2 regions of the Lysinibacillus sp. FSL K6-3209 genome follow, and region 2 is predicted to be linked to the other one. Evidence: riboswitches for the same ligand, from Rfam matches in the RefSeq annotation. Region 2 holds a riboswitch; the other holds the start of a gene.

Region 1 (5,207 bases), 1.9 Mb from region 2:
TAAATATCCATTTTTATAATTTCAATATGAATATGCATAATAAGCTGATGCATGTCTTCTTTCGGCAGATGCTTATATCTAGTGCTGAAAAAAGTTTAAATTTTCGGAATTTAATGGTATTTACACATTATTTCATGGTAAACGTTCGTGTTTTGCAATCAATGCTCTGATTATATCAGACTATTTTCGACCTTGCTAGTCATTATTTAGATAAATGGAAAGGTACGGTCATAATGACGACATTTTTGTGAAATAACAGCGATGTACGAATTAATAAACTCGACTGATTGTGTAACATGTGATGCCAACCTTTCTTCGGTAAAAACTGTGGAATGACTACTGTTACTTGATAGCCTGTTTTCGCATATTGGTGTTCTACCTTATCAATAAATTTTTTTAAAGGTTGCGTAATACTTCGATATGGCGAATAGTACGTAACGAGACGTATATCTGGTTGCCATGCCTTCCACTTTTCCTCAAAGGCTTTAGCATCAGCCTGATCAAATGCTACATAAAAGGCAATAATTTTTTCCACATTCAACGATTGCACATAATGCAGTGAATTTTCTACCACTTTTGTAATCCCCGCTACCGGTACAATAAAAACATTTCCGTCTACTATCGGCAATGCTTCTCCATTTAGTCGTAGTTGTTCTCCGACTGCATTGTAATGCTGCTTAATGCGATGAAACATCCAAATAATCATTGGTAAAAAGATGAATACTGGCCATACTTGAGGTAATTTTGTAACAAAGAACATCATCGCCACTACAAAGGAAATGGCTGCACCTATTGTATTTATAGCGAATTTCGTCACCCATCCATTTGGCTTTTCACGCCACCATTTTCGCATCATACCAGTCTGCGCTAATGTAAATGGTATAAAGACCCCTACTGCATAAAGAGGAATTAAATGCTCTGTTGCACCGTCGAACAACACAATAAGGACAATCGCTGCTAATCCGAGCATCATAATCCCGTTGGAATAACCAAGTCGATCTCCACGAATTTGAAAAATTCTTGGTATAAAGCCATCTCTTGATAAATTAACTGCGAGTAAAGGAAATGCTGAATAACCTGTATTGGCAGCAAGTACTAAAATCATAGCTGTCGTACCTTGCACGATATAATAAAATACATTGCGTCCAACACTCGCTTCAGCAATTTGAGAGACAACCGTTGCTTGAGCGTTTGGCACAACTCCGTAAAAATAAGCTAAGCCAACGATACCAATAAACAGCACTGCTAAAATACTTCCCATTGCTAATAGCGTTTTCGCTGCATTATTTGGTGCAGGGCTTTTAAAATTCGGGATAGCATTGGATATCGCTTCTACGCCCGTCAATGCCGAGCTTCCTGAAGCAAATGCCTTTAATAGTAAAAACAAACTAATGCCCGCAACTGGCGTCCCGATTTTTGGATGCAACTCAGCGGGAACTTGCCCCGTTGCGACGTTATAGATACCTATCCCAATAAGCATTAACATCACAACGACGAACAAATATACAGGATACGCTAAAACAGATGCTGATTCTGTAACGCCACGTAAATTTAATAGTGTTAGGCAAATAACAAAAAACACTGCAATCGGTACATTATAAGCATGTAAACTTGGAAATGCTGATGTAATAGCATCTGTCCCAGCAGACACACTAACTGCAACCGTTAAAATATAATCAACGAGTAATGACCCACCTGCTACAAGACCTGCATTAACGCCTAAGTTTTCACGGGACACTACATATGCCCCGCCACCATGTGGATAGGCGAAAATAACTTGTCGATAGGATAACGTGAGTGCCACAAGGAGCACCACTACGCCTGCTGCAATCGGTAACGAATACCAAAAGGCAACCGTACTTACTGTCATGAGCACAAGTAAAATTTGCTCTGGTCCGTATGCTACTGATGACAATGCATCAGATGATAATATAGCCAATGCCTTTGTTTTACTAAGCTTTTGTTCCCCTAATGCATCGGATCTCAATGGTTTACCGATAACATAACGTTTGAATGAGGATTTCATTTTTAACACCTTCTAGATTTTTAGAGTGTGTTTCGCCTTTCTAAATCAATTACACCTTTGCATAATCGCTCTTTCTAGCTACTGGGGCTTGGGATGCCAAATGACAACAAAAAACGTCTACAAGTCATCACAAATACGACTTGTAGACGTTGTAACGTCTGACAAGCTCCAACTTTTCTGCTCTTAACGCTTACGAGGTTAGCTGTCGGATTCGGGCCTGAGTAGCCCTACTCTTGTAAAGAGATTCACCCCAAGAATTGTAGAGACAATCCATCAAAATTGGGTCCCCCGCGTTTAGTTGCTTCAGCGATTTAGAAATTTGAAACTTTTATAATGATGTCATATTACGCCTGTATTAATAAAAAGTAAAGAACAGATTATATAGTTTTCGTAAATTTTTTCCTTATATGTAGAAGCCCATTACTGGTAAACGTTTCGGATTATTTTTGCTGATTTCCATGGTTTTATCCGCGATTTAACTCACTTCAGCAGTGATTTCCCATTGTTTTTTGGCAATGATAAAAAAAACAAGCAAACTTCTTCACATTTTTCAGTTCTAGCTATAGAATAGTAGTATCATTATTTTCCTATAGGAAACTTTATTTCACTAACGATACTTTTTGAAACGAGGGAACAACATGGCCTATAAACCGATTAAGAAGTCGGCAGCCGAAGCTGTTTTAGATGGCGACATAAAAGGCTGGCAACGTATTTTACCCTTTCTAGGTCCGGCATTTATTGCAGCGGTTGCCTATATCGATCCCGGCAACTTTGCCACAAATATTACAGCTGGCTCGCAGTACGGTTATTTACTTCTTTGGGTTATTGCCTTTTCTAATTTAATGGCTGTACTAATTCAATCTTTATCAGCAAAACTTGGCATTGCAACAGGAAAGAATTTGCCGGAAATAGCAAGAGAGAACTTTTCTAAAAAAACTTCTATATTTTTATGGATACAGGCTGAACTTGTAATTATCGCAACTGATCTTGCAGAGTTTATCGGTGCTGCCCTCGGTCTATATTTATTATTTAACATCCCAATGCTACCAGCGGCACTAATTACGGCAATCGGCTCATTCGCCATTTTAGAGCTACAACGCAGAGGTTTTAGAGCTTTTGAAGCTGGTATTTCTGGTATGGTGCTAATTGTGGTACTCGCATTTGCGTTCCAGACATTTTTAGCTCAACCTAATTGGGGTGAAGTAACACTCGGAATGCTGACACCACATTTCGAAGGAGTCGATTCCCTATTACTTGCAACAGGTATTTTAGGGGCTACTGTTATGCCGCATGCAATCTATTTACATTCTTCCTTAACGCAAAATCGCGTTATTGGTCGTAATGACAATGAAAAGCGACGTATTTTCCGTTTCGAGTTTATCGATATTGTAATTGCAATGATTATTGCCGGCGCGATTAATATGAGCATGCTGATTATTGCAGCAGCGGTGTTCCATACGCAAGGATTAGTAGTTGAGGATTTAGATATTGCCTATAATGGTTTACGGGATGCTCTTGGCCCTATGGCAGCCGTTTCTTTCGGTCTTGGTCTTCTTATTGCAGGGCTTGCAAGCTCTTCTGTCGGTACATTAGCAGGAGATGTTGTTATGCAGGGCTTTATCCAGCGTAGAATTCCTCTCTATTTGCGCAGAGCCATTACAATGATTCCACCACTGGTCATTATTGCATCTGGCGTCAATGCAACCTATGCGCTTGTATTAAGCCAAGTCATCCTGTCATTCGGTATTGCTTTTGCGCTTATCCCGCTTGTGATGTTCACAAGTAAAAAGGACATTATGGGTAGCCTCGTCAATCACCGTATCACAACAATTCTTGGCTGGTGTGTCGTTGTCATCGTCGTAGCGTTAAATATTTACCTATTATGGGAAACGCTATTTGCTTAATAAAATAAAGATGAAATAATAGAAAAAGTGTTAAAGCGACTGCGTCACTTTAACACTTTTTGCTATGACAATTATCTGTTACTGCGGGGTTTATTGGCTGACAGATGTGTACAACAAAAATAAAAACTGCCCTAACATTTAGGACAGTTCTCATTATTATTTATCCACTTTTAAATCACATTTTTGTAGTGGAATCATTTTTGTTTTATGTTTTATTTTATAGCCTAGCCACAATATAACAAAGAGTGGGATACCAATATATGAAACAAGAACGCCATACCAGTCAATTGAATCACCAGTGAATGCTGTATAGTTTTGACCAATGACTACAATCATACATACGGTGAAAGCAAAGAGCGGACCAAATGGATATAGCTTTGCTTTATAAGGTAGTAATTTTGAATCCAACCCTTGTGCTTCAAACGCTCGGCGGAAGCGATAATGACTAAAGGCAATACCAAGCCATGCAATGAAGCCTGACATCCCAGAAGCGTTTAGAAGCCACATATAGACAACGCCATCACCAAAAAATGATGCTAAAAATGCTAGACAGCCTACTGCCAATGTAAGCAGTAATGCATAAATTGGAATGCCGCGACGGCTTAATTTTGTGAAAATTTTAGGTGCATGTCCATCTACCGCTAATTGCCATAACATACGTGATGATGCATATAAACCAGAGTTACCTGCAGACAACATTGCAGTTAAAATAATAGCATTCATTAATGAGGCAGCAAAAGCAATGCCTAAGCGATCGAATACTAATGTAAATGGAGATACCGCAATATCTTCAGATAATAAGCGCGCATCCGTAAATGGAATCAACATCCCAATCGCCGCAATCGCTAAAATGTAAAATAAAATAATACGCCAGAAGACGGATTTTACAGCCTTTGGAATGTTCTTTCCAGGGTCATCCGTTTCGCCAGCAGTAATACCTAATAATTCTGTTCCTTGGAACGAGAAACCAGCTGCTAAAAATATACCGAATGTTGCAAGGAAGCCACCATGGAATGGACCATCACTTATAAAGAAATTCGTGAAACCAACCGGTGCTTGCCCTCCTAAAATACCAAAAATCATCAATAGGCTGACGATAATAAAAACAATAACAGTCGCCACTTTTATCATGGCAAACCAATATTCACTTTCACCATAGCTTCTAACAGATAGTAAATTGAATGTTAGTACAATCATAATAAATACTACTGTCCATAATGCAGAGGAGCTATCAGGAAACCAATACTTCATAATAAGCGAAACAGCTGCAATTTCTG
Region 2 (26,202 bases):
TAAACTTTGCAGTTATAAAGTGATTCTTAAGAGAAGCAATATAAATGTCTTTGTTTTTATAAGTTGAGAAGGGTTTCTATTAACATAATCCTACCTTGTTCTTACAGTTCTTTTATTTATCTGGATGGATTCATAGCGTTCTTTATTTCGTTTGTTTATAATGAAGAAATGGAAAAACTCAACAAGAAAGAAGGGATAGCTATGGCACGAGGTGTTTACATTCATATTCCTTTTTGTCATCAAATTTGCAATTATTGCGATTTCAACAAATTTTACTTTAAAAATCAACCTGTTGATGAATATATAGAATCACTTGGCAAGGAGATGGCGCTTGCTACGGAAAAATATCCGCAACATTTTCAACAAATTGAAACGATTTTTCTTGGCGGTGGAACACCTACTGCTTTATCTCCAGAACAATTAACGAGATTACTCAACATGATCCGCACGTATATTCCAATGGATCGTGTGACAGAATTTACATCAGAGGCGAATCCAGATGAATTATCAGAGGCGAAAATGCGTGCTTTGTTTAATGGAGGCGTCAATCGTTTAAGTATGGGTGTTCAATCATTTAACCAAGAATTATTGAAAAAAATTGGTCGCACACATAGCAATACGCACGTCTACGATACAATTGCACTCGCTAAAAAGGTCGGTTTTCAAAATATAAGCATTGATTTAATGTATGGTTTGCCAGGTCAAACGATGGCGCAATGGAAAGATTCATTAGATAAAGCGTTTGCGCTTGAGCTACCACATTTCTCAGCTTACTCTCTTATCGTAGAACCAAAAACAATTTTTTATAATCAATATGCGAAAGGGAAACTGAGCTTACCAACGGAAGATTTAGAAGCGGATATGTATGAAGTGCTAATGCAAGAAATGAAATTGCATGGTTATATGCAATATGAAATCAGCAATTTTGCGAAAGCAGGTTTTACTTCAACGCACAATAAAATTTATTGGGAAAATGATGAATATGCTGGTTTTGGCGCAGGTGCACATGGCTATATGAATGGCACGCGTTATTCAAATTATGGTCCTTTAAAAAAATATATGGATGCTGTAAATGCGGGGGACTTACCTATCATGCAGGAGCATGTTGTAACAGCAACTGAACAACGCGAAGAACAAATGTTTTTAGGGCTGCGTAAAACGGACGGAATTACACACAATATATATGAAGAAAGATTTAATGAGTCAATGTTGGACCGTTATGGACATGTCATTGATAAGCTAGTGTCAGAAGGGCTTTTGGCACATGATGCTGTAGGCATTCGGCTTACACGCAAGGGGCGATTTGTCGGGAATGAAGTTTTTCAACAATTTTTGCTAGAAGATTGAGCGATATCGTTGACATAAAATGTGGGATTTGATAACTTAATAATAGTATTAGCACTCCTCTTAGTTGAGTGCTAACAGAGGTGATGATCATGCTAACAAATCGGCAATTACAGATATTGCAAGTAATCGTAGACGATTTCATTATGTCTGCACAGCCGGTAGGTTCTCGCCAAATCTCAAAAAAACAAGAGATTACATTTAGTCCAGCCACTATTAGAAACGAAATGGCGGATTTAGAGGAATTAGGGTTCTTAGAAAAAACCCATACGTCCTCTGGTCGAGTGCCTTCGGAAAAGGGGTATAGATTTTATGTAGATCATTTGTTGAATCCACAGGGCATTAATTCACGGGATATTCAGCAAATTCAATCAATTTTTAACGAACGTCTAGTAGAAGTAGAGCACATTATCCGAAAATCAGCGAATATTTTATCTGAGCTGACATCGTATACATCGATTCTTTTAGGACCAGATGTCCAAAGACATCGAGTAAAGCGTTTTTCTATCGTGCCACTCTCAAGCGACGCGGCAGTAGCGATTATCGTAACGAATAACGGACATGTTGAGAACCGCATGTTTAGTTTACCACCTAATTTTACCGCTGCTGAACTAGAAAAAATGGTGAACATTTTAAATGAGCGCTTAGTCGGTGTTTCGTTAGATGAAATCCATAAAAAGCTGGAAATTGAAATTCTGGCAATCTTGCAGCAACATGTTCGATCGGCGGATGATTTTATCCATTCGCTCGTTTCAGCTACGATGCAAAATTCGGAAAGTAAAATTTTCTATGGTGGTAAAACAAATATGTTCAACCAACCGGAATTCCACGATTTAAATAAAGTCCGAATGATTTTGGACTTAATGGAAACGACTAGCCAAGTGCAGTCGCTTTTCCATCCGAACGAATCGGGTATTCATATTCGTATAGGCTCGGAAAATCAGCAGTTAGAAATGGAAAACTGTAGTGTCATCACGACGACTTATTCAATAGGTGAGGATCAACAGGGGGCCATTGCAATTATTGGTCCAACGCGTATGGATTACAAGCGTGTTGTTGCTTTGCTTGAAGTAATGCGCATGGACTTATCTCAAGCCTTTACGAAGAATCGTAGTGAATGATAATGAGGAGGATTTAAGTGACTGAAACAACAGAAAACAAAGACCTTGTACAAGAAAATGTACAAGCTGAAAATGAGGCAACTGTAGAACAAACAGAAACGCCAGAAGAAGTGAAAGAACTAACGATTGAAGAGCAGTATGAAGCGAAACTAGCAGAATTACAAGCAAAGCTAGATGAGGAGGAAAATCGCCATCTACGCCTGCGTGCTGACTTTGACAATTTACGCCGCCGTACACAACTTGATCGTGAGGCGGCTGAAAAATATCGTGCACAAAGTCTGTTATCGGATTTATTGCCGGTATTAGATAATTTCGAACGTGCTTTACAAATAGAGCCAACTTCTGAAGAAGCAGTCTCAATTGTAAAAGGTATTGAAATGGTCTACCGATCACTAGTAGAAGCAACTGAAAAAGAAGGCTTACAAGTGATAAAAGCTGAAGGAGAGCAATTTGATCCAAATGTTCACCAAGCTGTTATGCAAGAACAAGATAGTGAAAAAGAACAAGGTGTTGTATTACGTGAGCTTCAAAAAGGGTATATTTTAAAAGATCGCGTATTACGCCCAACTATGGTATCTGTAAACGAATAGTCATCGCACTATTCAAAAAATAATTAGTTAATTAACGCATTTGCGTTTTAATAATAGGAGGAAATTTTACTATGAGCAAAATTATCGGTATTGACTTAGGAACAACAAACTCTTGTGTATCTGTACTTGAAGGCGGAGAGCCAAAAGTTATTCCAAACCCAGAAGGAAACCGTACAACACCATCTGTAGTAGCATTCAAAAATGGTGAAAAACAAGTTGGGGAAGTAGCAAAACGCCAATCAGTAACAAATCCAAATACGATTATCTCAATTAAATCTAAAATGGGTACAGCTGAAAAAGTTAAAGTGGAAGATAAAGAATATACACCACAAGAAGTTTCAGCAATGATTCTTCAATACTTAAAAGGCTATGCAGAAGATTACTTAGGTGAAAAAGTAACGAAAGCAGTTATTACTGTACCTGCTTACTTTAACGATGCGCAACGTCAAGCGACAAAAGACGCTGGTAAAATCGCTGGTCTTGAAGTAGAACGTATCATTAATGAACCAACAGCTGCTGCACTTGCTTATGGTTTAGATAAACAAGATGTAGACCAAAAAGTATTAGTATTTGACCTTGGTGGTGGTACATTCGACGTATCTATCCTTGAATTAGGTGACGGTGTATTCGAAGTATTAGCTACAGCTGGTGACAACAAACTTGGTGGTGACGATTTCGATGACGCAGTAATCGAATATTTAGTTGCTGAATTTAAAAAAGAAAACGGCATTGACCTTTCTAAAGACAAAATGGCTATGCAACGTCTAAAAGATGCTGCTGAAAAAGCGAAAAAAGATTTATCAGGTGTAACATCTACACAAATTTCATTACCATTCATTACGGCTGGTGAAGCAGGTCCATTACACTTAGAAATCTCTTTAACTCGTGCGAAATTCGATGAAATTACATTACCATTAGTAAACCGTACAGTTGGTCCAGTACGTCAAGCATTATCTGATGCAGGTCTATCTACTTCAGAAATTGACCAAGTAATTTTAGTTGGTGGTTCTACTCGTATTCCTGCCGTACAAGAAGCTGTACGTAAAGAAACTGGTAAAGAGCCTCACCGTGGTGTAAACCCTGACGAAGTAGTTGCAATGGGTGCTGCTGTTCAAGGTGGCGTATTAACAGGTGATGTGAAAGACGTAGTACTTCTTGATGTAACACCACTTTCTTTAGGTATTGAAACAATGGGTGGCGTGTTCACAAAATTAATCGATCGTAACACAACAATTCCAACATCTAAATCACAAGTATTCTCAACTGCAGCGGATAACCAACCAGCAGTAGATATTCACGTATTGCAAGGTGAGCGTTCAATGGCAGCGGATAACAAAACATTAGGTCGCTTCCAATTAGCGGATATTCCACCAGCTCCACGTGGTATTCCACAAATCGAAGTAACATTTGATATCGACAAAAATGGTATCGTGTCTGTTAAAGCGAAAGATTTAGGTACAAATAAAGAACAAACAATCGTTATCCAATCTGACTCTGGTTTATCAGATGATGAAATCGAACGCATGGTAAAAGATGCAGAAGCAAATGCTGAAGCGGATGCAAAACGTAAAGAAGAAGCTGATCTTCGCAACGAAGCAGACCAATTAGTGTTCCAAGTTGACAAAACAATTGCTGATTTAGGTGAGCAAATTACAGAAGATGAGAAAAAATCTGTAGAAGATGCTCGTGATGAGCTTAAAAAAGCGCTTGAAGCTGGCGAATTAGAAGGTATTAAATCAGCGAAAGAAAAATTAGAAGGTGTATTACAGCCTCTAGTAATGAAAGTTTACGAACAAGCTGCAGCTGCTGCTCAAGCGGCTCAAGGTGGCGAAGCAGGTCCAGAAGCTGGAACTGACAAAAAAGACGATGGTATCGTTGATGCTGACTTTGAAGAAGTAAAAGACGATAAATAAGATATTATCAACAGCACAGTAAAGTGAAAAAGCCAAAGACCGCTTGCGGCTTTGGCTTTTCTCTTTCTATTCTTTATAGAAAAAGAATGGGCATATTAGTGACATTTCTATAATGCTAGAGATATCATAGATACAATGATAGTAATGAGAAAATTATGGCGAAAATTAAAGCAGTTTTTTAAACTGCATGTTACAATAGATTTTATGCAAAAAGAGCGGAGTGTGAATCATGGAGAAACGCGATTACTACGAGGTGCTTGGTTTAACGAAATCGGCTTCTAAAGATGATATTAAAAAAGCATATCGTAAATTATCAAAGCAATACCATCCTGACTTAAATAAAGAGCCAGGTGCAGATGAAAAATTCAAAGAAATTGCTGAGGCTTACGAAGTACTAAGTGACGATCAGAAAAAAGCGCGCTATGACCAATTTGGACACGAAGATCCAAATGCAGGCTTTGGCGGCGGTGGCTTCGGAGGCGGCGGCTTTGGCGGCTTCGAGGATATTTTCAGTTCATTCTTTGGCGGTGGTGGACGACGTCAAGATCCAAATGCACCACGCAAAGGTGACGATTTGCAATATCGCATGAATATTAAATTTGAAGAAGCGATTTTCGGGAAAGAAACAGAAATCGAGATTCCAAAAGATGAAACATGTGATACTTGTCATGGCTCTGGGGCAAAACCAGGAACGTCACCAGAAACATGTTCGACATGTAAAGGTGCTGGGCAAATTAATCAAGCAGTCGATACACCTTTTGGTCGCATGATGAATCGTCGTACTTGTTCAACATGTCATGGAACAGGTAAAATCATTAAAGAAAAATGTTCAACTTGTCGTGGAGAAGGTAAAATCCAAAAACGTAAAAAAATTAAAGTGTCTATTCCAGCAGGTGTAGATGACGGTCAACAAATTCGTGTATCGGGTCAGGGTGAACCAGGTATTAATGGTGGTCCAGCTGGTGACCTATACATTATGTTCCGTGTTCAAGGGCACAATGAATTTGAACGTGATGGAGATGATATTTACTACGAATTAAAATTAACATTCCCTCAAGCAGCACTAGGTGATGAGATTGAGGTACCAACTGTGCATGGAAAAGTGAAATTACGTATTCCTGCAGGCACACAATCAGGTGCTCAATTCCGCTTAAAAGATAAAGGCGTTAAAAATGTGCATGGGTATGGAACAGGTAACCAATATGTCACAGTTAAAGTTGTCACACCAGAAAAACTAACAGAGAAACAAAAACAATTACTACGTGAATTTGCAGAAATCAGTGGTGATATTCCAGAAGAACAAGGAAGTTCACTATTTGATAAAATCAAGAAAAAATTCCAAGGTGAATAATTAGAGGAGCTGAAGAGCTACGTGAAGTGGTCAGAATTATCCATTCATACAAAAAATGAAGCGGTGGAAGCAATTTCAAACATTTTGCATGAAGCAGGGGCTAGCGGTGTTGTTATTGAAGATTCAGCTGAATATGCGAAGCCACGTGAAGATCAGTATGGAGAAATTTATGCGCTAAATGAAGATGATTTTCCAAAAGAGGGAGTCATCGTTAAAGCTTACTTATCAGAGTCTAGCTTTTTAAATGAAACAGTCGAAGAGATTAAGGCGGCTATTACAAATTTAACGAAATTTAACATTGATATTGGCGAAAATGTTGTTTCGATTGTAGAAGTGAACGAGGAAGATTGGGCAACAGCGTGGAAGCAATATTATCACCCTGTTAAAATTTCGGAACGCTTTACAATTGTACCGACATGGGAAGACTATTCACCCGTTTCAACGGATGAGTTAATCATTGAGTTAGATCCTGGCATGGCATTCGGAACAGGAACACATCCAACGACAGTAATGTGCTTACAAGGGCTTGAAAAGGTCGTGAAAGAAGGCGACACGGTTGTTGACATTGGCACAGGTTCAGGGGTGCTGTCAATTGGTGCTGCAATGCTGGGTGCAAAAAGTGTGCATGCTCTAGATTTAGACGAAGTTGCTGTACGTTCTGCTAAAGAAAATGTTGCGTTGAACAAAGTAAGCGATACAGTGCAAGTTTTCCATGGTAACCTATTGGATACTGTGAAGGAGCCAGCAGATGTTGTCGTTGCCAATATTTTAGCGGAAATCATAATGTCCTTTACTGACGATGCATTTACGATTGTCAAACCGGGTGGATTATACGTCACTTCAGGCATCATCGGAGCGAAACGAGATGATGTAAAAGCAGCACTAGAAGCTTCTGGATTTGTTATTGAAGAAGTTTTATTAATGGAAGATTGGGTAGCGATTATCGCCCGTCGTCCCCTATAAATGAACCGAGGAAGCGCAAATTGTGAGCCGAGTGCTGACGATTTGGCGCTTCTTCTATTGAGAGGAGTGAGCAGTATGCAACGCTATTTCATTGAGACGGCCATTCAGGAAGCGCGCATTACAGGTGAAGATGCCCGCCATATTATGCGTGTTATGCGGATGAAAGAAGGTGCTGAAATCATCGTTGTGGCACAAAACACAGCTTATATTTGTACGATTACCGCCTTTGAAGATGAGGATGTCATAGTGCAAGCAACGGGACAAACCATTCCATCCCCTGAACTACCAGTGCGTGTAACAGTGGCGTGTGGGTTGCCTAAAGGCGATAAACTGGAGCTTATCACGCAAAAGGCAACGGAGCTAGGGATGTATGCTTTATTACCATTTGAAGCGGAACGTTCCATTGTCAAATGGGATGTGAAAAAGGGTGCGAAAAAACAAGAGCGCTTGCAAAAAATTGCAAAAGAGGCAGCGGAACAATCACATCGCACACATATTCCTAAAATTTATGAACCGATTCACTTTAAACAGCTTGTGTCACAAATTGGAGATTTTGATGCTGTTTTTATTGCAGATGAAGAGGATGCCAAAGCCGATAAACGGACAAGGTTTGCGGACAAGCTAAAAAACCTGTATGACAAGCAAGCGAAATCAATCCTTATCGTCTTTGGACCAGAAGGTGGAATTGCGCGCAAGGAAGCTGATATGTTAATGCAAGCTGGTGCGCAAACAATGTCTCTAGGACCAAGAATTTTACGAGCAGAAACGGCGCCTCTTTATGCATTATCTGCAATATCATATGAATTTGAATAAAACTTGGGTTTAGCCTTGTGGTGTTTTTTTTGTAAGTGGAACTGTCACGGAGCAAAGCATTTTACCAGTGTGTAAATCCCTTTGTAGAGCGCGTTTTATGAAAGCTGCTGTCTGCACATGCAGATGGCAGTTTTTTATTACTATTGTCGACAAGAATAGTTGTAGGGGATTACTGCTAGAGAAGAAACTTATGGATGCAATCGAGCGAATTTACCGTAGTAGCAAATTTTAAAGTAGTGCTGAGAAGGGGAAAAAATAGATTGGTTTATGTCAAAGGATTACAGGTTTGTGAGGCAAGTTCTTGTAAACAACATTTAGTCAGTTATGGTATTAATAAAAAAGCCCAATTGTTAGCTTGTTTGTCTAACAATTGGAGCATATGCAGTGCCATCAAAGGTAATAGGGTTTCTATATTGCCTGTTAGAGCATGTTATTTATTTTAAGGCTTCTTGCATAAAAACTTTCATCTTACTACTTAATACTGTTAATTCCCCAATAATTTCGCTGAAATCTTGAACAAGTTGAGCTTGTTCATTTGTTGCACCATTAATTTGACCCATATTTTGTTTCAGGTTTTCAAGGCTACTATTAATATTTCGTAAAGACGTTTCAATACTTTCTGTCGCGTTGGATGTTTCAGAAGAAAGCTTTCTTACTTCTTGTGCCACAATATTAAAACCAGCACCATGTTGACCAGCACGAGCTGCTTCAATCGAAGCGTTTAAGCCAAGTAAATTTGTTTGACGCGAGATGCTTTTTATTAAATTTGTTACTTCGTGTGTTTTTTTAGCATCATCTAGTGCGTGCTGTGCTTGCGTGTTAATTTCGTCACTAGTGGCTGCTAGCTCCTCAGAATGAGAAGCTACGTTATGTACTTTATCTTGTAAACTGTTAATAATAGTTTCCATTTTATTCATATATTCTTCAAGTTTAAGTTTATTGTCGATTGGTAAACCAAAAGCAAGTGCTCCCACAACTTTACCATGTTCACGAATGGGAAAAGCAAATGCATAAATGAAAATTCCGTAAACGTCTTCTGGGATAATTGTATCTGAATTTTGCCCTTTTAAAGCAGTGTAAATATTCTCATCGTTAGAGTTTACTTTGTGCCCGTCTTGATAACCTACATCGATGCGTTTACCAGCTAAACATTTTACAACAGTTTCAGTTTCTTTATCAATAACCGCTACTATTGCTTCTTCTTTTAATGCTAAGTGAATATAGGGAACTGAAAGAGATAATGCTTCAAGAATGTTCATACTAATTCCTCCGTTTTTTGTAAACCGTTTAAGGGCACTATTAGTTTTGTAATCATACAATTACATTGAAAGTATATCATTTCACCAGCTTTGTTGCTATATTGGAAGAAAGAAATGTATTTTATAATATGACAATAAAAAACAATTAAATGATAAAAGAGAATGGCAATTACTTATAGAAGGTTTCGTTTTCAAAGGTGATATTATATTGAGATAATTGATAGCAGAGCGTGTAAAAGTTGGGCAATAGCTATTTGTTATGCTTAGTTATTTTATAAAAAAATCTAATAAGTACTGATTTTAAAAGGTTTGTGTTATTATAGTTCTCGTATCTAAAATAAGAACACAAAAAAATACTTATAAATACGAAACACAATGTTATGTGATGTTGAAAGGATGAAATTAATTATGAGTTACGCGCCTCCAAAAACCGTATCTCTATATACGCTAGGTTGTAAAGTAAATCATTACGAAACAGAAGCTATTTGGCAACTGTTTAAAGAAGAAGGCTATGAACGTACGGAGTTTGATCATAAAGCAGATGTTTATGTGATTAATACATGTACAGTAACAAATACGGGTGATAAAAAATCACGTCAAGTTATTCGCAGAGCTGTCCGTCAAAATCCGGATGCTGTTATTTGTGTAACAGGCTGTTATGCGCAAACATCGCCAGCAGAAATTATGGCTATTCCTGGTGTTGATATTGTGGTAGGAACACAGGACCGTACAAAATTACTAGGCTATATTGAACAATATCGTAATGAGCGTCAACCGATTAATGCTGTACGCAACATTATGAAAAACCGTGTATACGAAGAATTAGATGTACCGGCATTTACAGACCGAACACGTGCATCGTTAAAAATCCAAGAGGGTTGCAATAACTTCTGTACATTTTGTATTATTCCTTGGGCGCGTGGTTTAATGCGCTCTCGTGATCCTCAAGAAGTTGTCAAACAAGCACAGCAGTTAGTAGATGCTGGTTATCTCGAAATTGTACTAACAGGTATTCATACAGGGGGTTATGGTCAAGACTTAAAAGACTATAATCTTGCACAGTTGTTACGTGATTTAGAAGCGAATGTAAAAGGATTAAAACGTTTACGTATTTCTTCTATTGAAGCAAGCCAACTAACTGATGAAGTCATTGAGGTTTTACGTGACTCAAAAATCGTTGTAAATCATTTACACATTCCAATTCAATCTGGTTCGGATACGGTATTAAAACGTATGCGCCGAAAATATACAATGGCATTTTTCGGGGAGCGCTTAACAAAATTACATGAAGCCTTACCTGATTTAGCTGTTACTTCTGATGTAATCGTTGGGTTCCCAGGTGAGACAGAAGAAGAATTTATGGAAACCTACAACTTTATTCGTGACCATAAGTTTTCTGAATTACATGTTTTCCCATTCTCACCTCGTACAGGCACGCCAGCAGCACGTATGGAAGACCAAGTGGATGAGGACATTAAAAATGAGCGCGTGCATCGTCTAATCGCTTTAAACGACCAACTAGCAAAGGAATATGCTTGTCGTTTTGAAAATGATGTGTTAGAAGTAATCCCAGAAGAATTTGTTCACGATGGTAGTGATGAAGAAGGTTTATTAACAGGTTATACTGATAACTATTTAAAAGTAGTATTTGAAGGACCTGAAAATCTTATTGGCCAACTTGTAAAAGTAAAAATTACACAAGCAGGCTATCCTCATTCTAAAGGGCAGTTTGTACGCTTACTAGAGACAGTAAAATAATTGATAAAGGATTGTCTATCTATTGAAGATGGACAATCCTTTCCTTTTTTCCTTAATAATAATGCGCTTGTACGGGCATGATATTTAGTGTTTGTAGCAAGTATTTTTATTAGATAGACTGGCTCTAGTGTTCGATTATTAGACGGAAACGTGAAAACATGTTATCATTCCAAAGAGGTACGGACAACTTAAGTTAGAAGGAGCGCTTGTTAAATGAAAACAAATTATGCAAGTATGATTGATCACACGTTATTAAAGGCGGAGGCAACGAAAGAGCAAATTGAAAAGTTATGTGCAGAGGCTAAAGAATTTGGCTTTGCATCAGTTTGCGTAAATCCAACTTGGGTAAAATATTGCAGTGAGCTATTACAAGATTCAAATGTTTTAGTTTGTACGGTTATTGGTTTTCCGTTAGGCGCTAATACAACCGCTGTAAAAGTATTTGAGGCAAAAGATGCAATTGCTAACGGCGCACAAGAAGTAGACATGGTTATTAATATTGGGGCATTAAAAGACCAAAACTTTGAATTAGTGCAAGCAGATATTGCGGCAGTGGTGGAAGCCGCTAAAGGCAGTGCGATTGTTAAAGTGATTATCGAAACATGTTTACTAACTGAAGAAGAGAAAGTAAAGGCATGTGAACTTTCAGTGGCAGCTGGAGCAGATTTCGTCAAAACGTCAACAGGTTTTTCTACAGGTGGAGCAACAGCAGAGGACATTGCCTTAATGCGTAAAACAGTAGGGCCAGAGCTAGGTGTAAAAGCTTCTGGTGGCGTTCGCAGTTTAGAAGATATGCAAAAAATGGTCGAAGCAGGTGCTACACGAATTGGGGCAAGCTCTGGTGTAGCGATTATGAAGGGCTTAGTTGCAGATTCTAATTATTAATTTTCACATATCATTTAATAGCGGTCTTTAGAAAAATAGTGTACTGGGGATTTCTCCGGTATACTATTTTTTTGATTACCACTAAAGACCGTACTTACAATCAACCATCTATATTACGCTAACCTGTCTATAGAATAATTAATTTTTCCTTCTCATATACTCGAATGACGTAAATCTTTTGAAAGGAGGATTTTATGTTTACGCAATTTAAATATTGGCGGCCTTATATCGGTCCATTCGACCCTTGTAAACCGATCGAAGTCAAGAGTTATTCAACACCTCCGCAATTGTATATAGGCTTTCAACCACCTGGACTACCACAATTTCAAACGGCTAAGGAAGCGCTGAAATTTGGTACTTTATGGCCTCAATTTTTTAGCCCATATCCGAATCCAGAGAGAGGTGAGATGAAAGGTGAGTAAAAAAATGCCACCAGAGTTTTATGAGCTTCTCGAGGCAATTCAGGCCATTGATTTTGTTTTAGTTGAATTAAATCTTTATTTAGATACACATCCTCACGATTATACAGCGATTACACAATTTAATGAAAATGCTGAAAAAAGTATGCGCTTAAAAATTGATTTTGAGCAAAAATTTGGACCACTCATGAACTTTGGTAGAAGCTATTCAAATTATCCGTTTAACTGGGTCGACACGCCATGGCCTTGGCAAGTGTAACATCTTATGAAAAACATTTGGATTAGGGGGAAAGATGTTTGTGGTATTATGAAAAAAAGCTCCAATATCCAGTGAAAGTTAGTACATGTAACCCGATGCTTGCGAAATTTTTAATAGAGCAGTACGGGGGTGCTGATGGGGAGCTGGCTGCAGCACTTCGGTATATGAATCAGCGTTACACTTTACCTGATAAAGTAGTTGGTTTGCTGACGGATATAGCGACGGAAGAGTTTTCACATCTCGAAATGATTGCGACGATGATTTATAAATTAACGAAGGACGCCACGCCACAGCAGTTAAAAGAAGCGGGAATTGGTGATTATTATGTTAATCATGATAAAGCTTTGTTTTATCAAAATGCAGCCGGTGTGCCATTTACCGCAAGCTACATTCAGGCAAAGGGGGATCCCATTGCTGACCTTTATGAAGATATTGCAGCAGAAGAAAAGGCGCGTGCCACATACCAATGGATTATTGACTTATCAGATGACCCTGATTTAAATGATAGTTTAATTTTCTTAAGAGAAAGAGAAATCATCCATTCTCAACGCTTTAGAGAAGCGGTCGAACTATTAAAAGAAGATGGCAACACGAAGAAAATTTTTTAAAATACGACATAATGGAAAAATGCTCGTACATGAATGTTTGCTTGCTTTGATAAAAAACGTAGATGAGAGAAAACATAGCCGATAAGGCGGCAACGCTCGTGGATAACAACCTATAGCGAGCGTCAACAGCATAGCAAATAAGTGTTAGATTGTTGGTAGTCAATCTAACACTTTTTCTTATTTTGCTAATTTGCTTATTCAATATTGGAAAATTGCGCAATATCTTTACGATGGCCAATCATGACTAAAATATCTTCTTGTTCAATTAATTGTTCTGGAGATGGAGAGATAATGATATCTACTCCTCTTACAATGGCAATAACACTGACATTGTATTTAGCGCGTAAATCTAAATCGCGTAAATTTTTATTGGCCATTTTGGGAGGAATCATAATTTCTTCTATACTATAGTCTTTCGATAACTCAATATAATTTAACATATTAGGGGAGAGCAACTGATTTGCTACTCGTTCACCCATATCGCGTTCAGGATAAATAATCCAATCTGCGCCTACTTTATCTAATACTTGCCCATGTCTTTTACCGAGCGCTTTAGCGATAATTTTTTTTATGCCCAGTTCTTTTAGCAATGAAACCGTTAAAATACTTGATTGCATATCGTTACCAATGGCAACAATGACACAATCGAAATTTCCTATGCCGATGGAGGTTAGTGCCTTCTCTTCAGTCGTATCTGCAACAACTGCATGTGTTACATAAAGCTCGGCATCTTCAACCCGCTCCTCGTTAATATCGATTCCAAGCACTTGTTGGCCCGCTTCATGTAATCGTCTAGCCACACTTACTCCGAATCTGCCTAAGCCGATGATGGCATATTGATTGATGGTCATAGTCGTTAGCTCCTCTTGAATTTAATTAACCGATCATTATATTTCCTTTTGGATGATGGAAAGCTTCTGGCTTTCGTCGTTTCGTAATAGCAAAAGCAATCGTTAGAGGACCGAGTCTACCAGCAAACATTGTTAAAATGATGAGTATACGACCAGCAGGCGTCAACTCAGGAGTTAGCCCCATGGAAAGTCCAACAGTACCAAAGGCAGAAGTAGCCTCAAACAAATACATCATAAAACTATGTTTTTGTTCGGTAATGCTAAGAAAGATGGTGACAAACACCACAATGACCATCCCACACATTGCCACGGTTAATGCCTTTAAAATGGTTTCAATCACAATTCTACGACGAAATAAAACGACATCTTCCTTCCCTCTAATTTGCGCCCAAAGCGTAGCAGCTAAAACGGCAAACGTTGTTATTTTAATCCCACCAGCGGTAGAACCAGACCCCGCTCCGATAAACATCAATAAAATAGTTAAAAACAATGTAGAATGAGTCAAATCCCCGATAGGTAAAGTATTCGATCCAGCAGTCCTTGGTGTAACAGCCTGATAGAAAGAGCCCAAAATTTTACCCATTCCCGTTAAATCACCAATTGTTTTACTATTGGTATATTCAAATAAAAATATTAAAAGGGTAGAACCTACTGTTAAAATAACTGTGGCTGATAATACAATTTTAGAATGGACAGAAAGACGTTTTGTTTCACGATATTCATATAACTCATTCATGACGATAAACCCTAAACCACCAATTGTAATCAGCGCGCAAATGGTTAATACAACAAATGGGTCAGCTACATACGCTGTTAAACCTTGGAACCCTCCCATTAAGTCGAAGCCAGCGTTGTTAAAGTTCGAGATTGAGTGGAAAAAACCAAAGTAAATGGCTTTACCAATCGGCATATCAAATGAAAAACGAATCGATAAGATAAGGCCTCCAATTAGTTCAATAAGTGCTGTAAATAACAAAATTCTTTTCACCAATTTCACAAGACCAGCCATCGAAATATTATTAAAGGCTTCTTTTAACAATAGCCTTTCTTTTAAAGAGATTTTTTTCCCTAACAACAAAAATAATAATGTTGCAAAAGTCATAAATCCTAAGCCCCCGATTTGAATAAGAGCCAGAATAACGATTTCACCAAACATTGTAAAGGTGTCTCCTGTATCAACTACAATTAACCCGGTTACACATGTGGCGGAAGTAGCAGTAAATAATGCATTTAAAAAAGGTAGGCCATTTCCATCCTCTGTAGCAATCGGCAAAGTGAGCAAACATGCCCCAATAAAAATAATAATGGCAAAACCAAGTACAAGAATTTTTGGTGGACTTAAATAATGTATCAATTTTCTCATCGATGTCTCCTAACTGTTTACAAAACATGTGAGCCTTTCATATCCATATTTGGGCATAAGAAAAAGACCCTCATGGTTAGACTGTTGGATTGGGCATCACAAAAAAACTAATGGTGGTCTTTATGACCTCCTTCGCTTTAGCCGACGAAGTTAGCTGACGGGTAGGATGGCGAAAGAGAACTCATCCCTTCTACATATGCAGAATTAACCCCAAAATATTGGGTCCTCCGTACTCAAAAAATTTGAGATTTGGCTGTTATGAAATTGAATGGGATTATTTTACGCCCAACTATTAATTTTTGTAAAGCCCTTATTTTAAATTAAATTTCTTCACCTTATTGTTCACGTTAAAGCGCTATAAAATTCGGACAAAGTGGGTGTAAAAAATTCTCTGCGCTATTTCGAATACTTTCTATTGACCGTTAAAAGACAATACGGTATAATTTTTTAGTACACAACAGTTAGTTATTAGCCTAATTCGTTTGTGTATTGACGTGTGTTCGGAGGGAGGGAAAGAGAGATGTCAAAAACTGTCGTTCGCAAAAACGAATCGCTTGAAGATGCTCTTCGCCGCTTCAAACGTACTGTATCAAAAAGTGGTACAATTCAAGAAGTTAGAAAGCGCGAGTTCTACGAAAAACCTAGCGTAAAACGTAAAAAGAAATCAGAAGCTGCACGTAAACGTAAGTGGTAATTTAATTTCCCATTAAAAATCCCTACGTTCAAAACACGCAATTGTATGATTCACTGAGCAGACAATGATATACCTGGAATTAATTGCACTAGCGATTAATTCTGGGTATTTTGCATGATGCTCCATTTTGCGGTACATATTCGAAAAAAAGGCCGAATGAAGTCACCCTAGATTTCGTTCGGTTTTTTCATTGCCATTGTCAAAGCAACTTTCAATCCATCCAACAGAAGATAAAAAACAACCTTTCACTAAAATTTCACTGTATAATAAAAATAAACAAGATTTTGTGAAACTTATTACAAATTCTCTCGTATATACAGTAGAGAAGCATGTTAGAAGGGAGGGAAAAAGATGCGGCAAAAAAGGAGAATACTAAGCTATATCATCATCATTTGGATGACAGTTTTGGTAGCGTTTCCATTGACTACAGCTTTCGCGAGTAGCAAGGTTTACCACGTACCGATTCATGATGAAGTAGAACGTGGACTTCACGCATTTTTGGAACGAGCTTTTAAAGAGGCAGAAGAAAATTATGCAGAAGCGATTGTACTGGAGATACATACGCCGGGTGGATTTGTCAATGCAGCTAGTGACATCGCCATGCTTATGGATGCCACAAAAATTCGTACAATCGCTTTTATAAACAAAGATGCGCATTCCGCTGGTGCTTTTTTAGCCTTACATGCAGATGAAATATACATGGTACCAAATGGAACAATTGGCGCAGCGGCTGTTATCGATTCAGTGGGCAATGCAGCGGACAATAAAGCGCATAGTGCGTGGTTAGCACAAATGCAGGCAGCAGCCGAAACATCTGAACGTGACCCGATATATGCATTAGCAATGGCAGATCCAAAGATTAATTTGCCAGAATATCGTGCTGGGGGAGATAATTTATTAACATTATCTGCTACAGAAGCAAAAAAGGTCGGCTATTCTGAAGGAACGGTTGCAAACTTTCAAGAGCTTTTGGCGGAAACGGGGTTAAAAGGTAGTGATATTGTACCGATTGAGCCAACATTCGCTGAAAAAATTGCTCGTTTTATTACGAACCCGCTAATTATACCTATTTTGTTGTCCGTTGCTAGTTTAGGGCTTGTAATGGAGCTCTATTCGCCTGGATTTGGCGTTCCGGGTATAATGGGGTTGTCAGCTCTCGGATTATTTTTCTTCGGACATATGGTGGCAGGCTTTGCAGGATATGAAACATTGTTACTTTTCATCGCAGGGCTAGCCCTCGTCATCGCAGAATTTTTTGTCCCCGGAGGCATTGTTGGTATTTTAGGTGGTGTGCTTATAATACTTAGCTTGCTGCTAGCAGGTGCCAATATAACGCAAATGATTATGGCGATCGTTATTGCACTTGTAGTAGCCATAATAGGAATGGTGGTCCTGATGAAATTTTTCGGTAAAAAAATGCATGTTTTAAACAAGTTAGTGTTGATGGATGCAACAACGACGGAAGAAGGCTATGTGTCTAACGTTAATCGCACAGAGTTGTTAGGAAAAGTGGGGGTAACAATTACACCGCTTCGTCCAGCAGGGACAATTCGTTTTGTTAATGAGCGTATTGATGTAGTATCAGAAGGTGGCTACGTTGATGTAGGCAAGAATGTAGAAGTGATTAAAGTAGAAGGCTCACGCATTGTCGTGAGACAAACAGAAAAAGAGATGGAGGAATAACAACATGGGATTTGATTTAGCTCTAATGGGTCCAATTGTCGGGCTAGTCTTATTATTTATTGTAGTCGCGGTATTCTTTACTTTTGTACCAGTGGCGCTGTGGATTTCTGCTCTTGCAGCAGGTGTCCGCGTTAGTATTTTCACATTAATCGGAATGCGCTTACGTCGTGTCATTCCATCGCGTATCGTCAATCCGTTAATTAAAGCCCACAAAGCGGGCTTACCAGTAACTATTAATCAGTTAGAAAGTCACTATTTAGCAGGTGGTAATGTAGACCGTGTCGTAAATGCACTAATTGCTGCTCACCGTGCGAATATTGAACTAACATTTGAACGTTGTGCTGCGATTGATCTAGCGGGACGTGATGTATTAGAAGCGGTACAAATGTCGGTTAACCCAAAAGTAATCGAAACACCATTTATTGCAGGTGTTGCAATGAACGGGATTGAAGTAAAAGCGAAAGCACGTATTACTGTGCGTGCTAACATCGAACGTTTAGTCGGTGGTGCAGGTGAAGAAACAGTTATTGCCCGTGTAGGTGAAGGGATCGTTTCTACAATCGGTAGTGCAACAAGCCATACAACAGTCCTTGAAAATCCGGATATGATTTCACAAACCGTGTTATCTAAAGGCTTAGACTCGGGAACAGCATTTGAAATCCTATCCATTGATATTGCGGATGTTGATATCGGTAAAAATATTGGTGCGGAATTACAGATTGAACAAGCGCAGGCGGATAAAAACATCGCCCAAGCGAAAGCAGAAGAACGCCGTGCAATGGCCGTTGCAAATGAGCAAGAAATGATTGCACGCGTTCAAGAAATGAAAGCGAAAGTAGTGGAGGCAGAAGCAGAAGTTCCGCAAGCGATGGCAGAAGCTTTACGCTCTGGTAATCTTGGTATTATGGATTACATGAATTATCGTAACATTCAAGCGGATACAGCTATGCGTGACTCCATTTCAAAAGTAAGCCTAGATAAATCAGAACCAAATGAACCGAACGTATAACATACGGAAAGGAGCGAGTGCTAACAAATGGAACAACTTATTTTATTTGCAATTATAGCCATAGTCAGCTCGCTTTTCGGAAAATTAAAAAACCCAAAAGAACAAAAGCCAATGCCCCCTTTCAATAAATCTGCGCAACCTTCCGCTCATATGGAAGTAGATGAGCCAATGCAACATCAGCCAACGACTAAAAAGCAGAGCTTCGAGGATTTTGCACGAGAGTTTTTAGGGGAAATGAAAGCGGAAATGACGACAGATGTTCCGGAAAAACGAGTGGAACCAAGAGAAGAAAGTGTGAAGGAACACATTCCTAGCTATGTAGCACCACCGTTAACGCCGACGGAACCTTCTAGTCGTAAAATTGAACGACCTAGCCTTGGTCGTTTAGCTGCGGGGAAAAAAGATAGCCCAGTGGCAGCCTCCAAAAATGGATTCCAACTACCAAATTCCCAAAAGGCAATTGTGCAAGCAGTGGTAATGGCTGAAATTTTAGGTCCACCAAAAGCAAAACGAAAATAACTAGCATGTCCTCCTTTTTTGGCGCATATATTGCCGAAGAAGGAGGCATTTTTTATGAAAAAATTATTTCAATTAACGCCACTACTTGAATTAACACAGTATGAAACATTAAAAATTATCGGTCCATATCGCTTTTTACATGCGGATGCTACATCGTGCTCGTTTATTTATGCAGATTATCATATTATTGTGCGTGGAAAATCCGTTGCTATAAATGCAATTAAAGAAGAAATGCTTCATCTTTCAGTAGAGGATTTGCAAGAATTACATGTGAAAATGACTAAAGATTTGGGTGTGAGCAATCATGTGGAATAATCGACCGATCATCATACGTATAAAGCGTCATGAAAATGTTCATCCTTTTATTCAAGCATTGCATGCGCAACAAATACCATTAAAGCGTGTCGTCTTTCGGGAGCAAGAAGTGACATTTGAAACGCATATGGGGTACTTGTCTAAAATTCGCCGTATACGCAGTCGCTATCGGCTCAAAATGACTGTTCATTATGCAGATGAACAACAGGTTTTTCGAGCTCAACTTTGGACATTACTTGGTTTGTTTATCATGATTTTAACCCCTTTGCTATGTGCGCAAGTAGTTTGGCGCGTCGATATTGAAGCGGCTACACCAGAATTGCAGCAACAAATAGAGCGAACGTTTCAAGAAACTTTTAGGCTAGAAACACCTATGACGAAAAAAGTGTTACCGTCAGATGCAGTAATTCGGCAAAGTCTGTTAGAAAAGCATCGAGATTTAGCGTGGGTGCATATTGAAAAACACGGTGGTCGAGTTATTTTAAGACCACAGGAATCGCCTAAAAAAACGGAGCTGACAACAGAAAAACTTGCTACCCATTTAGTTGCTACGAAAAGTGGGGTTATTACAAACTTTAATATTCAACACGGCGAACGGAAAATTTCTGTTAATGATACAGCATATGATGGGGACGTCTTAGTTAGTGGTGTCATTGAAAGTGGGGATGATCATGTTTTTGTCGGGGCAAAGGGAGAGGTATTTGCCGACTACTGGCTTGAATGCACATTTAAAATACCAACAAAGCTAACGCTTCAATCTTTGCAGCAAAAGCAATGGCGTGTCGTGGTGAAAGGTATTCATAAAGAAGCGGTTGATTATGTACAAAAGAAAGACTTACCAAATTGGCTAGATCCTTATGTTTCCATTGTGGAGGAACAGCAAACAAAAACGATGGTAATTAAATTAGATGAATCTAAAATAGACACGTTGTTAATGCCACTACTTCATGAAAAGATGTTGCAATCCCTTCCTGCAAAAACAGTTATTAAGAAAGAAAACCTTTTACAGGCGAAGTGGGGGAATGGTACAGTTGAAGGGAAAGTTCTATTTTTAGTCAATGAAAACATTGCAAGTCCAATAAAAGGGCCACAAGGAGAATGATTATGTCAGAACATTTAACTGTATTACAAGTGGATAATCCAAATGAAGCGGTCATGTTACTAGGTATATCTGATGCGAATATGAAATTGATTGAAGAGGCACTTCACGTTCATATTATTACACGCGGTGAGCAAATTCAGCTTGCGGGTGAAGAAGAAGCAAAAGAACAAGCGACATATCTTTTACATGCATTATTAAAAGTTATTCGCAAAGGCATTAATATCGACCAACGCGATGTAGCAACCGCTATTGAAATGACACAAAAAGGAACAATTGAATATTTTGCAGAACTTTACGATGAAGAAATTGCACGCACGACAAAAGGGAAACCAATTCGTGCTAAGACAATTGGTCAGCGAGAATACATACAAGCGATTCGTCACAAAGACGTTGTTTTCGGTATCGGTCCAGCAGGTACCGGAAAAACGTATTTAGCGGTAGTAATGGCTACACAAGCGCTTAAAAATGGGCATGTAAAGCGTATTATTTTAACTCGTCCTGCAGTGGAAGCAGGAGAGTCATTGGGCTTCCTTCCAGGCGATTTAAAGGAAAAGGTGGATCCATATTTACGTCCACTCTACGACGCCTTAAACGATATTTATGGCTCGGAACAAACACAACGCCTTATTGAGCGAGGAACGATTGAAATCGCGCCTTTAGCATATATGCGAGGACGTACGTTAGATGATGCTTTCGTTATTTTAGATGAAGCACAAAATACAACACATATGCAAATGAAGATGTTTTTAACACGTCTTGGCTTTGGTTCAAAAATGGTTATTACTGGCGATAAAACGCAAATTGACCTTCCTAAAAATACAGAGTCAGGATTGATTGTTGCGGAACGCACGTTAAAATATGTCAAACCAATACATTTCCAAATTTTAGAGCAAGGCGACGTTGTCCGCCATCCAGTCGTAGCAAAAATCATCCAAGCTTATGAAGAGCAACAACTTTAAAATAACCGCCTTAGGCGGTTATTTTAAAGTCTGTACCGAAAGCGAAGCGGCAGGTACAACGATAGAAAAGTCTGTACCGAAAACGAAGCGGCAGGTACAACGGATAGAAAAGTCTGTACCGAAAACGAAGCGGCAGGTACAACGATAGAAAAGTCTGTACCGAAAGCGAAGCGGCAGGTACAACGATAGAAAAGTCTGTACCGAAAGCGAAGCGGCAGGTCAGCGAATTATGCATATCTAAGGTTAAATGTGACGGCTATACATATACGTATAGCTGTTTTTTTGCTTTCTTTATACATTTTTCGGGAAAAATGTTTTTTGAATTGGTATGATAGAAGATAGATAGGGGAGGTGCCAAATGGAGAAACAACTTCAGAAAATTACGGAGCTTATTGGATTCCGCTACTTTTTGATTGTCGTTCTCATCCTTACAGGAGCATTACAATTTACATTTATGTATGGCAATGTAAAGGGTGTTACATATGATTTTAAACCGTTGCAACTTGCGTCAGAAACAGTAAGATCAACGAAAACCATCGAAGATACCGTGAAGACACAGCAGGAACGAGAAAAGGCTGCTAACGCAGTTACGCCCGTCTATCAATTTTCTGAAGACGTCGCTAAGCAACGTGTAGCAATCGTGACGTCTTTATTTGATTATGTTCTCGAAGTGAAAAAGGATGTCGAAAGTAGTAAGGACCCTGTTGCAACTGTCGACCAAGTGGCAAAGCTCCGGAAAAAATTAGAATCCATTGATGTGGATCAAATGCCTGTCGTCTTTACCGATGCACAGTTAGAAGGCTTATTACAACAAAGTGAAGCAGATTTAAAGCGAACAAGCATACAACTATCAAAACTTGTACAGGAATACCTAGAAAAATCAATTCGAAAAGAAAATGTGTTAGCTGCTCAAAATGATTTTGAAACCAAAATACGTGGACAGCGTGGCTATCCTGATAGGATTTTAAGTACCGTCGTATCAATTGGACGTGCTAGTATTATCGAAAACGAAACCATTAATGAGGAACAAACGAAAGTTAGAATAGAACAAGCAAAGGAAGCAGTTGAACCAACACGTATTCTACAAGGTCAAATCATCGTACAAGAAGGTCAGATTATTGATAATGAGGCTTATCGCCAGTTAGAGCTACTTGGTATGGTGAGTAATAAAGCATCACTGAAACCGATTGCAGGGCTAATTATTTTAACGTTCATTCAAATGATATTTATGTATATTTTATTTGATCGTTGGGAAATAGAAGAACAGAAAAAGCGCAATGCATTGCTCGTAACAGTTATTGTGTATAGTTTTTCTATCTTGTTAATGAAGTTTATAAGCTTAGTGGCGGATGGGTTTGATGTAACAATTGCCTTTTTATTCCCAACAGCTTTAGCTACAATGCTTGTACGTCTGCTCGCTGATGATCGAGCTGCAGTCCTTATTACCGTCATGACAGCTGCTTCAGCAGGGGTTATTTTCCAAGAAGGATATTCCTCTGTAATGCAGATGGAAATTACTTTGTATATCATATTTGGTGGCTTTGCGAGTTTATTCTTTATGCGTAGTGTAGAAAAGCGCTCGCATATTATGCAGGCGGTTGCCGTAATTTCCGTTGTAAATATGGGCTTTATCGCATTTTATTTATTGATGACACAATCATCTTATGGATTATCTGAGCTATTGTTTTACTTTATAGCCGCGATATTATCAGCTCTACTATCTGGTGCGCTAACAATGGGACTATTGCCGTTTTTTGAGTCAGCATTTAGTTTGCTCTCCACATTACGTCTCATTGAGCTTTCCAATCCAAATCATCCATTGCTGAAAAAGCTACTAATGGAGACACCGGGAACATATCATCATAGTGTAATGGTAGCGAATTTAGCTGAAGCGGCATGCGAAGCGATAGGTGCGGACGGATTGCTGGCTCGTGTAGGTTGTTATTATCATGATATTGGCAAAACGAAACGACCAGCTTTCTTCATTGAAAATCAAATGTCAGGTATGAATCCGCATGATTCCATGCCTCCAGAAACAAGTGCTGAAATAATTATTGCGCATACAACTGATGGTGCTGATATGCTAAGACGTTATAAAATGCCACAAGAAATTATTGATATTGCGCTACAACATCATGGTACAAGTCTACTTAAATTTTTCCTTTACAAAGCGAAGGAAGAAGGAAAAGTAATAGATGAGGCAAAATTCCGTTACCCAGGACCAAAACCTCAAACGAAGGAAGCCGCTGTAATAAGCGTTGCTGATAGTGTGGAAGCAGCGGTGCGTTCGATGAAAGAGCCAAATGCTGAGAAAATTCATAAACTCGTTCGAGCAATTATTGATGACCGTGTACAAGATCATCAGTTTGATGAATGCGATATTTCAATAAAAGAGTTAAAATGTATAGAGCAAGTACTTTGTGAGACGTTGAATGGGATTTTCCATTCTCGTATTGAATATCCAAAGGCAGATAAGTAGGAGGCACTAATGATTTTAACGATTGATTTTACAGATGAAACAAATGAAGTGACAGCACAACATATGGAGCTTGTAGAAAAGCTTTTACAGCATGCTGCAAAAGTGGAAAAGATAGAACCTGAAACAGAAGTATCAGTAACTTTTGTCACAAATGAGGCTATCCAAGAAATTAACCGAGAATATCGCGATAAAGATCAACCAACAGATGTGATTTCCTTCGCGCTAGAAGAGTTAGGCGAGGGAGAAATGGAAGTAACATTTGAAGGCATGCCACGCATTTTAGGTGATATTATAATTTCCACGGATCGCACTAAGGAACAAGCAGAAGAATATGGGCACTCATTTGAACGAGAATTGGGCTTTTTAGCTGTCCATGGCTTCTTGCATTTATTAGGTTATGACCATATGGTACCTGAAGATGAAAAGGTGATGTTCGGCAAACAAGAGGAGATTTTACAAACTTTTGGCTTAGGACGTGACTAAATGAACTTACGCAAATATTTACGTTCATTTGGATATGCTTTTGAAGGAATAATCACAGCATGTAAAGAGCAAAATTTTCGATCCCATTTGCTTAGTGCGTGCATTGTTATCATTGCTGGTTATTTCACAGGTTTATCACGAGTTGAATGGTTGATTGTGCTATTATTAATAGCACTGATGTTTGCGCTTGAAATGATTAATACCGCGATTGAGCGAGTTGTAGACCTAGCATCAACAGATATTCACCCACTCGCTAAGCAAGCTAAGGATATTGCAGCGGGTGCGGTGCTTGTATTTGCGGTATTCAGTGCTATAATCGGGTTACTTATCTTTATACCGAAATGGTTTTAGTTTAGTTCCATTACAAGCTACCACTTCGCTAAGTGAGGATAAATGCCAATTATGCTCTTATGCATGTGTGGTTTAAACGCTGGCAAAAATCAATTGAAAACCCCAGCAAATGTCACAGATTTTGTAGAGGCGCTTTTCAAGCATGCTCGAAAGAATCTAGACGCAATTACGTTGTGGCGTAATGGATAGTGCCTAGTAAAAGAGGCATATTTGATTTTTTATGTAGAGGAGAATTAGCATAGATGAAGATAGATATGCATGCATTACTAGAAGAGTCAAAAAAAGCACGCGAGAAGGCATATGTTCCTTATTCGAAATTTAAAGTAGGAGCTGCGCTTTTGACTAAAAATGGCGATGTCATCCACGGCTGTAACATTGAAAATGCTGGCTATAGTATGACAAATTGTGCGGAGCGTACGGCGTTTTTTAAAGCTATTTCAGAAGGTGTTTATGATTTTGAGGCAATTGCGATTGTAGCAGATACGGAAGGCCCTTGTGCGCCTTGTGGAGCTTGTCGCCAAGTGATGGTGGAGTTTTGCCCACCAACTATGCCTGTCTATTTAACAAATTTAAAAGGTGATGTCACGGTAACGTCAGTTGGCGAATTAGTACCGTTTGCATTTACAACGGAGGATTTAGAGAATGCTGGAAAATAACACTGGCTATAAGTCAGGCTTTATCTCAATTATAGGAAGACCAAATGTCGGGAAATCTACATTTTTAAACAGGGTCATTGGTCAAAAAATTGCCATTATGAGTGATAAGCCACAAACAACACGAAATAAAGTACAAGGTGTACTAACAACAGACGATAGCCAAATGATTTTTATTGATACACCAGGAATCCATAAGCCAAAGCATAAGCTAGGCGATTTCATGTTAAAAGTATCTAAAAATACATTGCGTGAAGTGGACGTTATCATGTTTATGGTAAATGCGGAGCAAAAGCTTGGAAAAGGTGACGAGTTTATTTTAGAAATGCTCGAAGGTAATCCAACGCCTGTGTTTCTAGTCATAAATAAAATCGATCAAGTGCACCCAGATGAATTAATGGGTATTATCGACAGTTATAAGGAACGTTATGACTTTGCGGAAATTGTGCCGATTTCAG

What was found. A riboswitch is a leader RNA that binds a small molecule or an ion and turns the genes downstream of it on or off. The one in region 2 is predicted to bind cyclic di-AMP.
Region 1: it holds a riboswitch for cyclic di-AMP, as region 2 does, so the genes downstream of both, MHH88_RS01530 (APC family permease) here and MHH88_RS14545 (TrkH family potassium uptake protein) in region 2, are expected to answer to the same signal.

The regions. Positions count from the first base shown of each region.
Region 1 is NZ_CP150264.1:282,049-287,255, reverse strand. Features, by position in the region: gene MHH88_RS01530 (APC family permease) at 203-2,026, opposite strand; cyclic di-AMP (ydaO/yuaA leader) riboswitch at 2,200-2,345, opposite strand; gene MHH88_RS01525 (Nramp family divalent metal transporter) at 2,665-3,930, shown strand; gene MHH88_RS01520 (amino acid permease) at 4,087-5,207, opposite strand, start outside.
Region 2 is NZ_CP150264.1:2,978,902-3,005,103, reverse strand. Features, by position in the region: gene hemW (radical SAM family heme chaperone HemW) at 202-1,347, shown strand; gene hrcA (heat-inducible transcriptional repressor HrcA) at 1,437-2,465, shown strand; gene grpE (nucleotide exchange factor GrpE) at 2,483-3,055, shown strand; gene dnaK (molecular chaperone DnaK) at 3,127-4,968, shown strand; gene dnaJ (molecular chaperone DnaJ) at 5,198-6,319, shown strand; gene prmA (50S ribosomal protein L11 methyltransferase) at 6,341-7,282, shown strand; gene MHH88_RS14585 (16S rRNA (uracil(1498)-N(3))-methyltransferase) at 7,358-8,095, shown strand; gene MHH88_RS14580 (methyl-accepting chemotaxis protein) at 8,530-9,354, opposite strand; gene mtaB (tRNA (N(6)-L-threonylcarbamoyladenosine(37)-C(2))-methylthiotransferase MtaB) at 9,763-11,112, shown strand; gene deoC (deoxyribose-phosphate aldolase) at 11,326-11,997, shown strand; gene MHH88_RS14565 (spore coat associated protein CotJA) at 12,192-12,419, shown strand; gene MHH88_RS14560 (spore coat protein CotJB) at 12,424-12,675, shown strand; gene MHH88_RS14555 (manganese catalase family protein) at 12,714-13,283, shown strand; gene MHH88_RS14550 (TrkA family potassium uptake protein) at 13,478-14,134, opposite strand; gene MHH88_RS14545 (TrkH family potassium uptake protein) at 14,160-15,497, opposite strand; cyclic di-AMP (ydaO/yuaA leader) riboswitch at 15,622-15,762, opposite strand; gene rpsU (30S ribosomal protein S21) at 16,018-16,191, shown strand; gene MHH88_RS14535 (nodulation protein NfeD) at 16,588-17,874, shown strand; gene floA (flotillin-like protein FloA) at 17,879-18,883, shown strand; gene MHH88_RS14525 (hypothetical protein) at 18,911-19,402, shown strand; gene MHH88_RS14520 (hypothetical protein) at 19,457-19,717, shown strand; gene MHH88_RS14515 (sporulation protein YqfD) at 19,707-20,819, shown strand; gene MHH88_RS14510 (PhoH family protein) at 20,822-21,778, shown strand; gene MHH88_RS14505 (HD family phosphohydrolase) at 22,137-24,257, shown strand; gene ybeY (rRNA maturation RNase YbeY) at 24,267-24,740, shown strand; gene MHH88_RS14495 (diacylglycerol kinase family protein) at 24,741-25,091, shown strand; gene MHH88_RS14490 (cytidine deaminase) at 25,334-25,747, shown strand; gene era (GTPase Era) at 25,734-26,202, shown strand, end outside.